Linked DNA regions of Catenulispora sp. EB89. The protein of the gene in region 1 binds, or shares a complex with, the protein of each later gene. Links are inferred from orthologs where the notes say so. Each region holds a gene or a part of one and is shown in the gene's direction. Other genes may lie near its edges.

Region 1 (5,766 bases):
AGCCCAAGCGCGGAAAGACTTCCCGCCCGACGGCGACTGCGAAGTAGCTCCGGCCGTGGCCGTCAGCCAGCCATGTCTGTTCGTTCCGGCGCCGATGTCCCAGGGAGCAACCACCACGACCGGCCTCGTCCGCGACCCGAATCCGCCGGCCCCGGCCGACCTCCCCGCCGACCGCATCGTCCTCATCGGCGATTCCCACGCCGGGCAATGGTTCTCGGCGATCAGCCGCATCGCCGCAGACCGGCACCTGGCCGTCGAGGAACGCGTCAAACAAGGCTGCCCCTTCGCCGACCTCACCGTCACCAGCCCCGTCCTCGGCCGCGACTACCGTGAGTGCTACACCTGGCGTGCCTCGGTCCTGGACCAGCTCCGACAGGAACCGCGTCCGAGCCTGATCATCATCTCCGAGCTCGACTGGTACGCCCCGCCGATCGCGACGAAAGCCGCCTGGAACGCTCCACTGACGGCCCTGGCCGACCTCGGTGTCCCGATCGCCGCCCTCCACGACACTCCGAAGCCCGACACCGACATCCCGGTCTGCGTCTCCGGCTCCCAACACCACTGGAACGACTGCGCATTCAGTAAGAACAGCGCCCTGGCGCCCGACCCACTCACCGAAGACCCGCGCGTCACCCCGATCGACTTCAGCCCCCTGCTGTGCCCCGGCACCGAATGCCCGGCAGTTCTCGACGGTGTCCTTCTATACCGCGACGACTCCCACCTGACCGATGCCGCCGCCTACCTCCTGGCATCGCGCCTCGCGGCCCAACTGCCGTTCGCAAGCCCCTGGCACACCGTGTTCGCCGCCGATTTCCAAGGCCCGGCAGGGTCCTCGCCGCCGACCCAAGACTGGCTGATCGACACAGGACACTGCTACCCCGGCTGCCCGGCCTCGAACTGGGGCACCGGCGAGGTGGAAGCCATGAGCGCCGATTCCGCCAACGTCCATCTCGACGGCCACGGCGCGCTCCAGCTCACCCCACTCCGCGCCGCCGACGGCACCTGGACCTCCGGCCGCGTCGAGACCCGCCGCGACGACTTCGCCGCACCACCCGGTGGCGTGCTCCGCATCAGCGCCGAGATCACGCTTCCGGCTGTCAGCACCGCCGACGGAGCCGGCTACTGGCCAGCGTTCTGGGCCCTCGGCAGCGGGGTCCGCGACGGCACCGGTCCCTGGCCGACCGGAGGCGAGATCGACGTCCTCGAAGCGCTGAACGGCCGCGCCTCCACCTGGTCCACACTGCATTGCGGCACGCAGCCAACAGGCGCACAACCAGCCAACCCCTGCCACGAACCCACTGGTCTCACCTCCGGCGAACGCCCCTGCCCCGCCTGCACCTCCGGCCAACACCAATACGCCGTCGAGATCGACCGCTCCCGCACCCCCGAACAGATCCGCTGGTCCGTCGACGGCACGGAGGTCTTCCACCTCGACGCCACCACGGTCGACCCCGCGACCTGGGATGCCGCCGTCCACCACGGCTTCTTCGTGATCCTCGACCTGGCCGTCGGCGGCACTTTTCCCGGCTCCGTCGCAGGTCCCGCCGCCGCGCACCCCGGCCCCGCCACCGTCCCCGGCCGCCCGATGACCGTGGCCTCCCTCCGGATCTCGACCCGAGAAGGATGACCGCTACCATCGGTGCCCTCGAGAACCCTGGGAGGGGCTGCGCATGGCTGAGAAGTGGGCCGCTATGTCCAAGGGCGCACGGATACTGCTGGCCGCATTCCTTCTCTATGTCGTGGAGACGGTGCTCATAGTCGCGACCGACGCCGACGCCAACAACGGCTATGCCAGCGTCCTGATCGGCGCGGTCACCTCCGCCTTCGGCGCCTTCCTCGCCGCTGCCGCGCTGCGCACCGACTACCTGAGCGCCCTGCGCCTGCGCTGGCGCCTACGCACCGGCGCCGAGCGCGCCACCGCGACCGTGGCCGCCGTGGTCTCCTTCCACAACAGCGACTTCACCTACCCGGTCTTCGAGTACGCGACCCCGGACGGCGCCGCCCACCGGCACGCCGACGCCTCCAGCCGCGCCCTGGAGGTCGGCGCGACCGCGGAGGTGCGCTACCTTCCGACCGAGGCCGACTTCGCGGTCGGGCCGCTGAGCCGGTTCAACGTCACGGTGTTCGCGATCCTGGCCGCCCTGGGCCTGGTGTTGCTGGTGATGATGCCGCTGATGACCGTGCAGGCCCTGTTCAGCTGAGGTCCAGTAAGGGTCCGGCAAGCAGGAGAGACAGAAGCGGCTGAAACATCCGAGACATCTCCCCGAGCCACACTGGCTCGGTGAGCGCACCGATCATCACCGTCACCGAAGTGCCGTGGGACCACCCGCAGGCGGCCACGCTGCGTGACGCCCAGCGCGCCGAGATCGCCGCGCTGTACGGTCCGGACAGCGAGCCCGGCGCCGCGCCGACCGCCGCCGACATCGCCGTGTTCCTGCTCGCGCACGTCGCGGACCAGCCGGTGGGCTGCGGGGCACTGCGTCCGCTGGAGCCGGGCGCCGCGGAACTCAAGCGTATGTACGTGGTGCCGGACTGGCGCGGCCGGGGCGTCTCCGGCGCGGTGCTGGCCGCGCTGGAGCAGGCGGCGGTAGTGCGCGGTTGGCGCACGCTCCGGTTGGAGACCGGGCCCAAGCAGGCCGCCGCGATCCGCTTCTACGAGCGCTCCGGGTACGTGCCGATCCCGGGTTTCGGGGCGTATGCCGATGAGCCGATGTCCCATTGCTACCAGAGAGAGCTGTAGCGAGTTCGGGGACCGTTTCCTTCAGGGGCGGCACTCCGGGTTACGATGGGGCTTCGTACCCCGTCCACGCGCGACGTCGCGCCATGACTCGAGGCTGCCAGGCCGGCAGCGCCGCAAGGAGAGCAGCAGTGAAGAGCGCTGTCGAGACCCTGGACCCGACTCGGGTCCGGCTCACCGTTGAGGTCCCGTTCGAGGAGCTCAAGCCGAGCCTCGACGCGGCCTACAAGAAGATCGCCGAGCAGGTCTCGATCCCGGGGTTCCGCAAGGGCAAGGTCCCGGCCGCGGTCATCGACCAGCGTTTCGGCCGCGGCGCCGCGCTGGAGGAGGCCATCAACTCCTCGCTGCCGCAGTTCTACGGCCAGGCCGTCGAGGAGAACAAGATCGAGGTCGTCGGCCAGCCCGACGTGGACCTGGCCGAGTTCGAGCCGGGCCAGGACCTGAAGTTCACTGCCGAGGTGGACGTGCGCCCCGAGTTCGAGGTGCCGGCCTACGACGACATCGAGGTCGAGGTCGAGGACGCGACCGTCGCCGACGAGGCGGTGGACGAGCGCATCGAGGACATCCGCAAGCGCTTCGGCTCGCTCAAGGAGGTCGAGCGGGAGGTCGCCGACGGTGACTTCGTCACCCTGGACCTGGCCGCCTCGATCGACGGCGAGGTGCTGGAGGACGGCACCGCCAAGGGCATGAGCTACGAGGTCGGCTCCACCCAGCTGATCGAGGGCACCGACGAGGCGATCATCGGCAAGAAGGCCGGTGAGACCGCCACCTTCACCTCCAAGCTGCTCGGCGGCTCGCACGCCGGCGAGGACGCGACCATCGAGGTCACCGTCACCGCGGTCAAGGAGCGCGAGCTGCCCGCCCTGGACGACGAGTTCGCCCAGCTGGCCAGCGAGTTCGACACCATGGAGGAGTTCCGCACCAACGTCCGCGAGACGCTGGAGCGCTCCGAGCAGTTCGAGCAGGTCGCCTCGGCCCGGGACAAGGTGCTGGAGGTCCTGCTGGAGCGCGTGGACATCCCGCTGCCGAAGTCGGTCGTGGACGCCGAGCTGGCCTGGCGCAACGAGGCCCTGGACCGCCAGATCGCGATGGGCGGCATGACCCGCGAGGGCTTCTTCAAGCTGCAGGAGAAGACCGAGGACGAGTACAACGCCGAGCTCGCCGACGAGGTGCGCGACGGGGTCAAGGCCCAGTTCATCCTGGACAAGCTGGCCAACGCCGAGGAGATCTCGGTGAACGAGGGCGAGCTGACCAACCACCTCATCCAGCGCGCGTCCCAGGCCGGCATGCGCCCGGACGAGTTCGCCCAGCAGATCTCCTCGGCCGGGCAGATCCCGGCCCTGGTCGGCGAGGTGCGCCGGGGCAAGGCGCTGAACCTGGTCCTGGAGGCCGCCAAGGTCAAGGACGCCGCCGGCAACGAGGTCGACGTCAAGAAGATCAACGCCCCCGACGTCGAGGACACCGACGGCGAGAACCCGGACAGCCACGGCCGGGTCCCGGAGGACGAGCACTACGGCCACAAGCACGACTGATCGAACAGGCGGGTGTCGAACACCCGGTATGACGAAAGCCCCGCTCCTGCGCAGGACGCGGGGCTTTCGCGTATGCCGTCAGCGAACAAGGGCCGGGGCGCCGACGCCGTGGGGGACCGGGGCGTTAGGGTCGTCCTAGGACCGGCGGCGATCACGAGTCGAGGGTGTCACAGGGCTCGACGGTGTTCGTTGTACCGGTCCGCGCATTCCGCTTCCGACGAACCAGGCAGGGTGAACCTATGACGACGCCGCTGACCCCGATGGCCCGTGCGGGCGTTGACAGCCCGCTCGGCCTGAGCGACCAGGTCTACAACCGGCTGCTGCGCAACCGGATCATCTTCCTGGGCACCCAGGTCGACGACGACATCGCCAACTCGCTGTGTGCCCAGTTGCTGTTGCTGACCGCGGAGGACAGCGACAAGGAGATCTACTTCTACATCAACAGCCCCGGCGGCTCGGTCTCCGCGGGCCTGGCGATCTACGACACGATGATGTACATCCCCAACGACATCGTGACCGTGGGCATGGGCATGGCGGCCTCGATGGGCCAGTTCCTGCTCACCGCCGGCACCCCCGGCAAGCGCTTCGCGCTGCCGAACACCGAGATCCTGCTGCACCAGGGCTCCGCGGGCATCGGGGGCTCCGCGGCGGACATCCGGATCCAGGCCGAGCGCCTGCTGCGCAGCAAGAAGCGGATGGCCGAGCTCACCGCGCAGCACACCGGCCAGCCGCTGGACAAGATCGAGCTGGACTCCGACCGGGACACCTGGTTCAGCGCCGTGGAGGCCAAGGAGTACGGCCTCATCGACGACATCATGACGCACGCCAACGACGTCCCCGGCGCCGGCGGCACCGCGTCTGACGCCTTGCAGGACTGAGGCTCTCCGCAGCCCCTCCTGACCCCTACCTGGCCGCTTTATCCCGGAGGACCTCCTTCCATGAACGACATGATCTACCGCGGGCCCGAGCACGACGCCCGCTACATCGTCCCCAAGTTCAGCGAGCGCACCAGCTACGGCTTCCGCGAGTGGGACCCGTACTCGAAGCTGTTCGACGAGCGGATCATCTTCCTGGGCGTGCAGATCGACGACGCCTCGGCCAACGACGTGATGGCCCAGCTGATCACGCTGGAGTCGATGGACCCCGACCGGGACATCTCCATCTACATCAACAGCCCCGGCGGCTCCTTCACCGCGCTCACCGCCATTTACGACACGATGCAGTGGGTCAAGCCGGACATCCAGACGGTGTGCATGGGCCAGGCCGCCTCCGCGGCCGCGGTGCTGCTGGCCGCCGGCACCCCGGGCAAGCGCCTGGCGCTGCCCAACGCCCGGATCCTGATCCACCAGCCCTGGAGCGAGGGCGGCCGCGGCGACCTGTCCGACCTGGAGATCCAGGCCAACGAGATCCTGCGGATGCGCACCGTCATGGAGTCGATGCTGGCCAAGCACAGCGGCCGCGACGCCGATCAGGTGCACAAGGACATCGACCGCGACA
Region 2 (3,844 bases), on another replicon or contig:
GAGCATACTGGCGGCCGAGGGCACGCGGACCGGAGCCGGGCTCGCGGATCTGGCCCGACTGCTGGGACTGGCGGATCTGGCGATCCTCGCCTACCTGATCTTCCACTACTACTTCGTGGCGCACGCCGGAATCAAAGGCGTGCTGACGCTGTTGTTCACGTGACGGGCCGAGCCCGGTGTGGCGCGGGAATACCTCCGGTGCCCCTGCCGTTGACCTCTGTGTCGGCCGACGTCACCCGCCTCGTTAAACGGTCACGGACTGCTGTCCGGCATGCGAGAATGAGTGGGTTCGCCAGTGGGGCGGACCGTGGCGGGCCCGGTGCACGGACCAGCCGCCTTGATGGCGGAGGAGTCCGGTGCTAAGGTCCCTCCCTCCGTTTTGACCTCACCGGCATGCCCTGGGTAGGCTCGTCGCCGTGCCAGGGGTGTCCCCCCGGCTACTCCTGCCTGCGCACCATCCGGGTGCGGGCTCGCGTCCACCGCGCGGTCCGTCGTCCGAGACGGCAGGGGTCTGTAGGTCGCGACACGCCCGACCTCGTGGACCGGACGTCCCGGGTGATACCCGGACAGGACGCCCGCGAGTCGGCGAGGGTGGGCCGTGGCCGGTGAACCAGCAGGAACTCGACGCGAAACCGAGAGGTAGTAGCACTCCGCGCCCGGGGGTCGCCCCCGCGGAGCCGTAGAAGGAAAGGGAAGGCCAGCACCTAGTGCCTACAATTCAGCAGTTGGTCCGCAAGGGCCGGCAGGACAAGGTTGTGAAGAACAACACTCCTGCGCTCAAGGGATCCCCGCAGCGCCGCGGCGTCTGCACCCGCGTGTACACCACCACGCCCAAGAAGCCGAACTCGGCTCTGCGCAAGGTGGCCCGTGTGAAGCTGTCCTCCGGCATCGAGGTCACGGCGTACATCCCGGGCGTCGGCCACAACCTGCAGGAGCACTCGATCGTGCTCGTGCGCGGCGGCCGTGTGAAGGACCTGCCGGGCGTTCGGTACAAGATCGTCCGTGGCTCGCTCGACACCCAGGGCGTCAAGAACCGCAAGCAGGCCCGCAGCCGCTACGGCGCCAAGAAGGAGAAGAGCTAATGCCTCGCAAGGGTCCTGCCCCGAAGCACCCGGTCGTCATCGACCCGGTCTACAACTCCCCGCTGGTCACCTCCCTGGTGAACAAGGTCCTGCTGGACGGCAAGCGCTCCACCGCCGAGCGCATCGTCTACGGCGCCCTGGAGGGCTGCCGGGAGAAGACCGGCACCGACCCGGTGATCACGCTCAAGCGCGCGCTGGACAACGTGAAGCCGACCCTGGAGGTCAAGTCCCGCCGCGTCGGCGGTGCGACCTACCAGGTGCCGATCGAGGTCCGCGCCGGCCGCAGCACCACGCTGGCCCTGCGCTGGCTGGTGGGCTACTCCCGGCAGCGCCGCGAGAAGACCATGACCGAGCGCCTGATGAACGAGCTCCTGGACGCCTCCAACGGTCTGGGCGCCTCCGTCAAGCGCCGCGAGGACACGCACAAGATGGCGGACGCGAACAAGGCGTTCGCGCACTACCGCTGGTAACCCCGGTAGCCGAGACCGCAGAAAGTAGCTGAGCGAAATGGCCCCCAACGCCGTTGACCTGGCCAAGGTCCGCAACATCGGGATCATGGCCCACATCGACGCGGGCAAGACCACGACGACCGAGCGCATCCTGTACTACACCGGGATGAGCTACAAGATCGGCGAGGTCCACGACGGCGCTGCCACCACCGACTGGATGGAGCAGGAGCAGGAGCGTGGCATCACGATCACGTCCGCTGCTGTCACCTGTCACTGGACGGTGGACGACGTCGACAACACGATCAACATCATCGACACGCCCGGGCACGTGGACTTCACCGTCGAGGTGGAGCGCTCCCTGCGCGTGCTCGACGGCGCGGTCGCGGTGTTCGACGGTGTCGCCGGCGTGGAGCCGCAGTCCGAGACGGTCTGGCGACAGGCCGACCGGTACGGCGTCCCGCGTATCTGCTTCGTCAACAAGCTGGACCGCACCGGCGCGGAGTTCCACCGCTGCGTCGACATGATCGTCACCCGCCTGAACGCCACGCCGCTGGTCATGCAGCTGCCGATCGGCGCCGAGGGCGACTTCAAGGGCGTCATCGACCTGGTGAAGATGAAGGCCCTGGTCTGGAGCGCCGAGACCAAGCTGGGCGAGGCCTACGACGAGATCGACATCCCGGAGACGCACACCGAGGCCGCCGACGAGTGGCGCGGGCGTCTGCTGGAGACCATCGCCGAGGCCGACGACGAGATGATGGAGCTGTACCTGGAGGGCAAGGAGCCCGCCACGGAGCAGCTGTACGCGGCCATCCGCCGCGCCACCCTCGCCTCCGCGCTGAACCCGGTGTTCTGCGGGACCGCGTTCAAGAACAAGGGCGTGCAGCCCCTGCTCGACGCGATCGTCCGCTACCTGCCCTCGCCGCTGGACGTGGACGCCATCGACGGCCACAAGGTCGGCGACGAGGAGACGGTCCTGCACCGCAAGCCGTCCAACGACGAGCCGATGTCGGCCCTGGCGTTCAAGATCATGAGCGACCCGCACCTGGGCAAGCTCACGTTCGTGCGCGTCTACTCCGGCGTCCTGGAGTCCGGTGGCACCTACCTGAACTCCGTGAAGGGGCGCAAGGAGCGCATCGGCAAGATCTACCGCATGCACGCGAACAAGCGTGAGGAGATCGACTCGGTGGGCGCCGGCGACATCATCGCCGTGATGGGTCTGAAGGACACCACCACCGGTGAGACGCTGTCGGACCAGGCGAACCCGATCATCCTGGAGTCGATGACGTTCCCGGCCCCGGTGATCCACGTCGCCATCGAGCCGAAGACGAAGTCCGACCAGGAGAAGCTGGGCGTCGCGATCCAGCGCCTGGCCGAGGAGGACCCGTCCTTCCAGGTTCGCACCGACGAGGAGACCGGCCAGACCGTCATCTCCGGCATGGGCGAGCTCCACCTGGAGATCCTGGTGGACCGCATGCGCCGCGAGTTCAAGGTCGAGGCGAACGTCGGCAAGCCGCAGGTGGCGTACCGCGAGACGCTCCGCCGCAAGGCGGAGAAGATCGAGTACACCCACAAGAAGCAGACCGGTGGCTCGGGCCAGTACGCGTCCGTCATCATCACCGTCGAGCCGCTGGCCGACGGCGAGCCGGGTGCCGAGGGCTACGAGTTCGTCAACGCCGTGAGCGGCGGGCGCATCCCGAAGGAGTACATCCCCTCGGTCGACGCCGGCTGCCAGGACGCGATGGAGTTCGGCGTGCTCGCCGGCTACCCGCTGACCGGCGTGAAGGTCACCCTGCTCGACGGCAAGTACCACGAGGTCGACTCCTCGGAGATGGCGTTCAAGGTCGCCGGTTCCATGGCGTTCAAGGAGGCGGCCCGCAAGGCCGACCCCGCGATCCTGGAGCCGATGATGGCCGTCGAGGTCACCACGCCCGAGGACAACATGGGCGACGTGATCGGCGACCTCAACTCCCGTCGTGGCCAGATCCAGGCCATGGACGAGCGGTTCGGCGCCCGGGTCGTCAAGGCCCTGGTTCCGCTGTCCGAGATGTTCGGCTACGTCGGGGACCTCCGGTCCAAGACGTCCGGCCGGGCCTCGTACAGCATGCAGTTCGACTCCTACGCCGAGGTTCCCCGGAACGTGGCGGAAGAGATCATCAAGAAGGCGCGCGGCGAGTAGCCCAAGCCGTCGGGACGGTCACGGCCAACCCGGGCCGTCCTGAGAATCCGTAGAAACGCCGCCGGCGGAATCCATCCCCGGGGCGCACCTCACCAAAGTCCACAGGAGGACATCGTGGCGAAGGCGAAGTTCGAGCG

What was found. The genes of interacting proteins can lie anywhere in the genome.
Region 2: the proteins of tig (region 1) and rpsG are in contact, whole or in part, in a crystal structure (PDB 3GTY), measured with the Thermotoga maritima proteins. The link is inferred for Catenulispora sp. EB89 from one-to-one orthologs. Residues at the interface, in WP_004081061.1 of Thermotoga maritima: Glu122, Val124, Val129, Leu130, Tyr133, Glu188, Gly259, Ile262, Tyr263, Glu266, Ser270, Glu273, Gln274, Glu277, Arg308, Gln311, Ile312, Ser315, Tyr316, Glu325, Arg329, Arg336, Leu363, Phe366, Trp367, Arg373, Leu377, Arg381, Leu384, Glu387; in WP_004081843.1 of Thermotoga maritima: Lys34, Lys52, Lys55, Glu59, Arg62, Gln63, Glu66, Asn67, Lys69, Val71, Arg95, Ala109, Lys110, Lys111, Gly112, Arg113, Pro114, Glu117, Glu121, Ile124, Ala125, Tyr127, Asn128, Asn129, Thr130, Gly131, Lys135, Asp139, Arg142, Met143.

The regions. Positions count from the first base shown.
Region 1 is NZ_JBGCCU010000003.1:483,753-489,518, reverse strand. The notes cover bases 2,256-5,068. They hold tig (trigger factor), read left to right. Parts: upstream 2,256-2,868; coding sequence 2,869-4,269; downstream 4,270-5,068. Other genes in these bases: ABH920_RS08920 (ATP-dependent Clp protease proteolytic subunit), read left to right, coding at 4,509-5,068; ABH920_RS08930 (GNAT family N-acetyltransferase), read left to right, coding at 2,282-2,740. In the rest of the region: ABH920_RS08940 (acyltransferase family protein), read left to right, coding at 1-1,627; ABH920_RS08935 (hypothetical protein), read left to right, coding at 1,671-2,201; more of ABH920_RS08920, read left to right, coding at 5,069-5,147; ABH920_RS08915 (ATP-dependent Clp protease proteolytic subunit), read left to right, coding at 5,208-5,766. UniProt on the Bacillus subtilis protein: Involved in protein export. Acts as a chaperone by maintaining the newly synthesized protein in an open conformation. Functions as a peptidyl-prolyl cis-trans isomerase.
Region 2 is NZ_JBGCCU010000040.1:68,357-72,200, forward strand. What follows is about bases 1-2,816. They hold rpsG (30S ribosomal protein S7), read left to right. Parts: upstream 1-1,081; coding sequence 1,082-1,552; downstream 1,553-2,816. Other genes in these bases: ABH920_RS46775 (hypothetical protein), read left to right, coding at 1-163; rpsL (30S ribosomal protein S12), read left to right, coding at 708-1,082; fusA (elongation factor G), read left to right, coding at 1,590-2,816. Outside these bases: more of fusA, read left to right, coding at 2,817-3,707; tuf (elongation factor Tu), read left to right, coding at 3,822-3,844.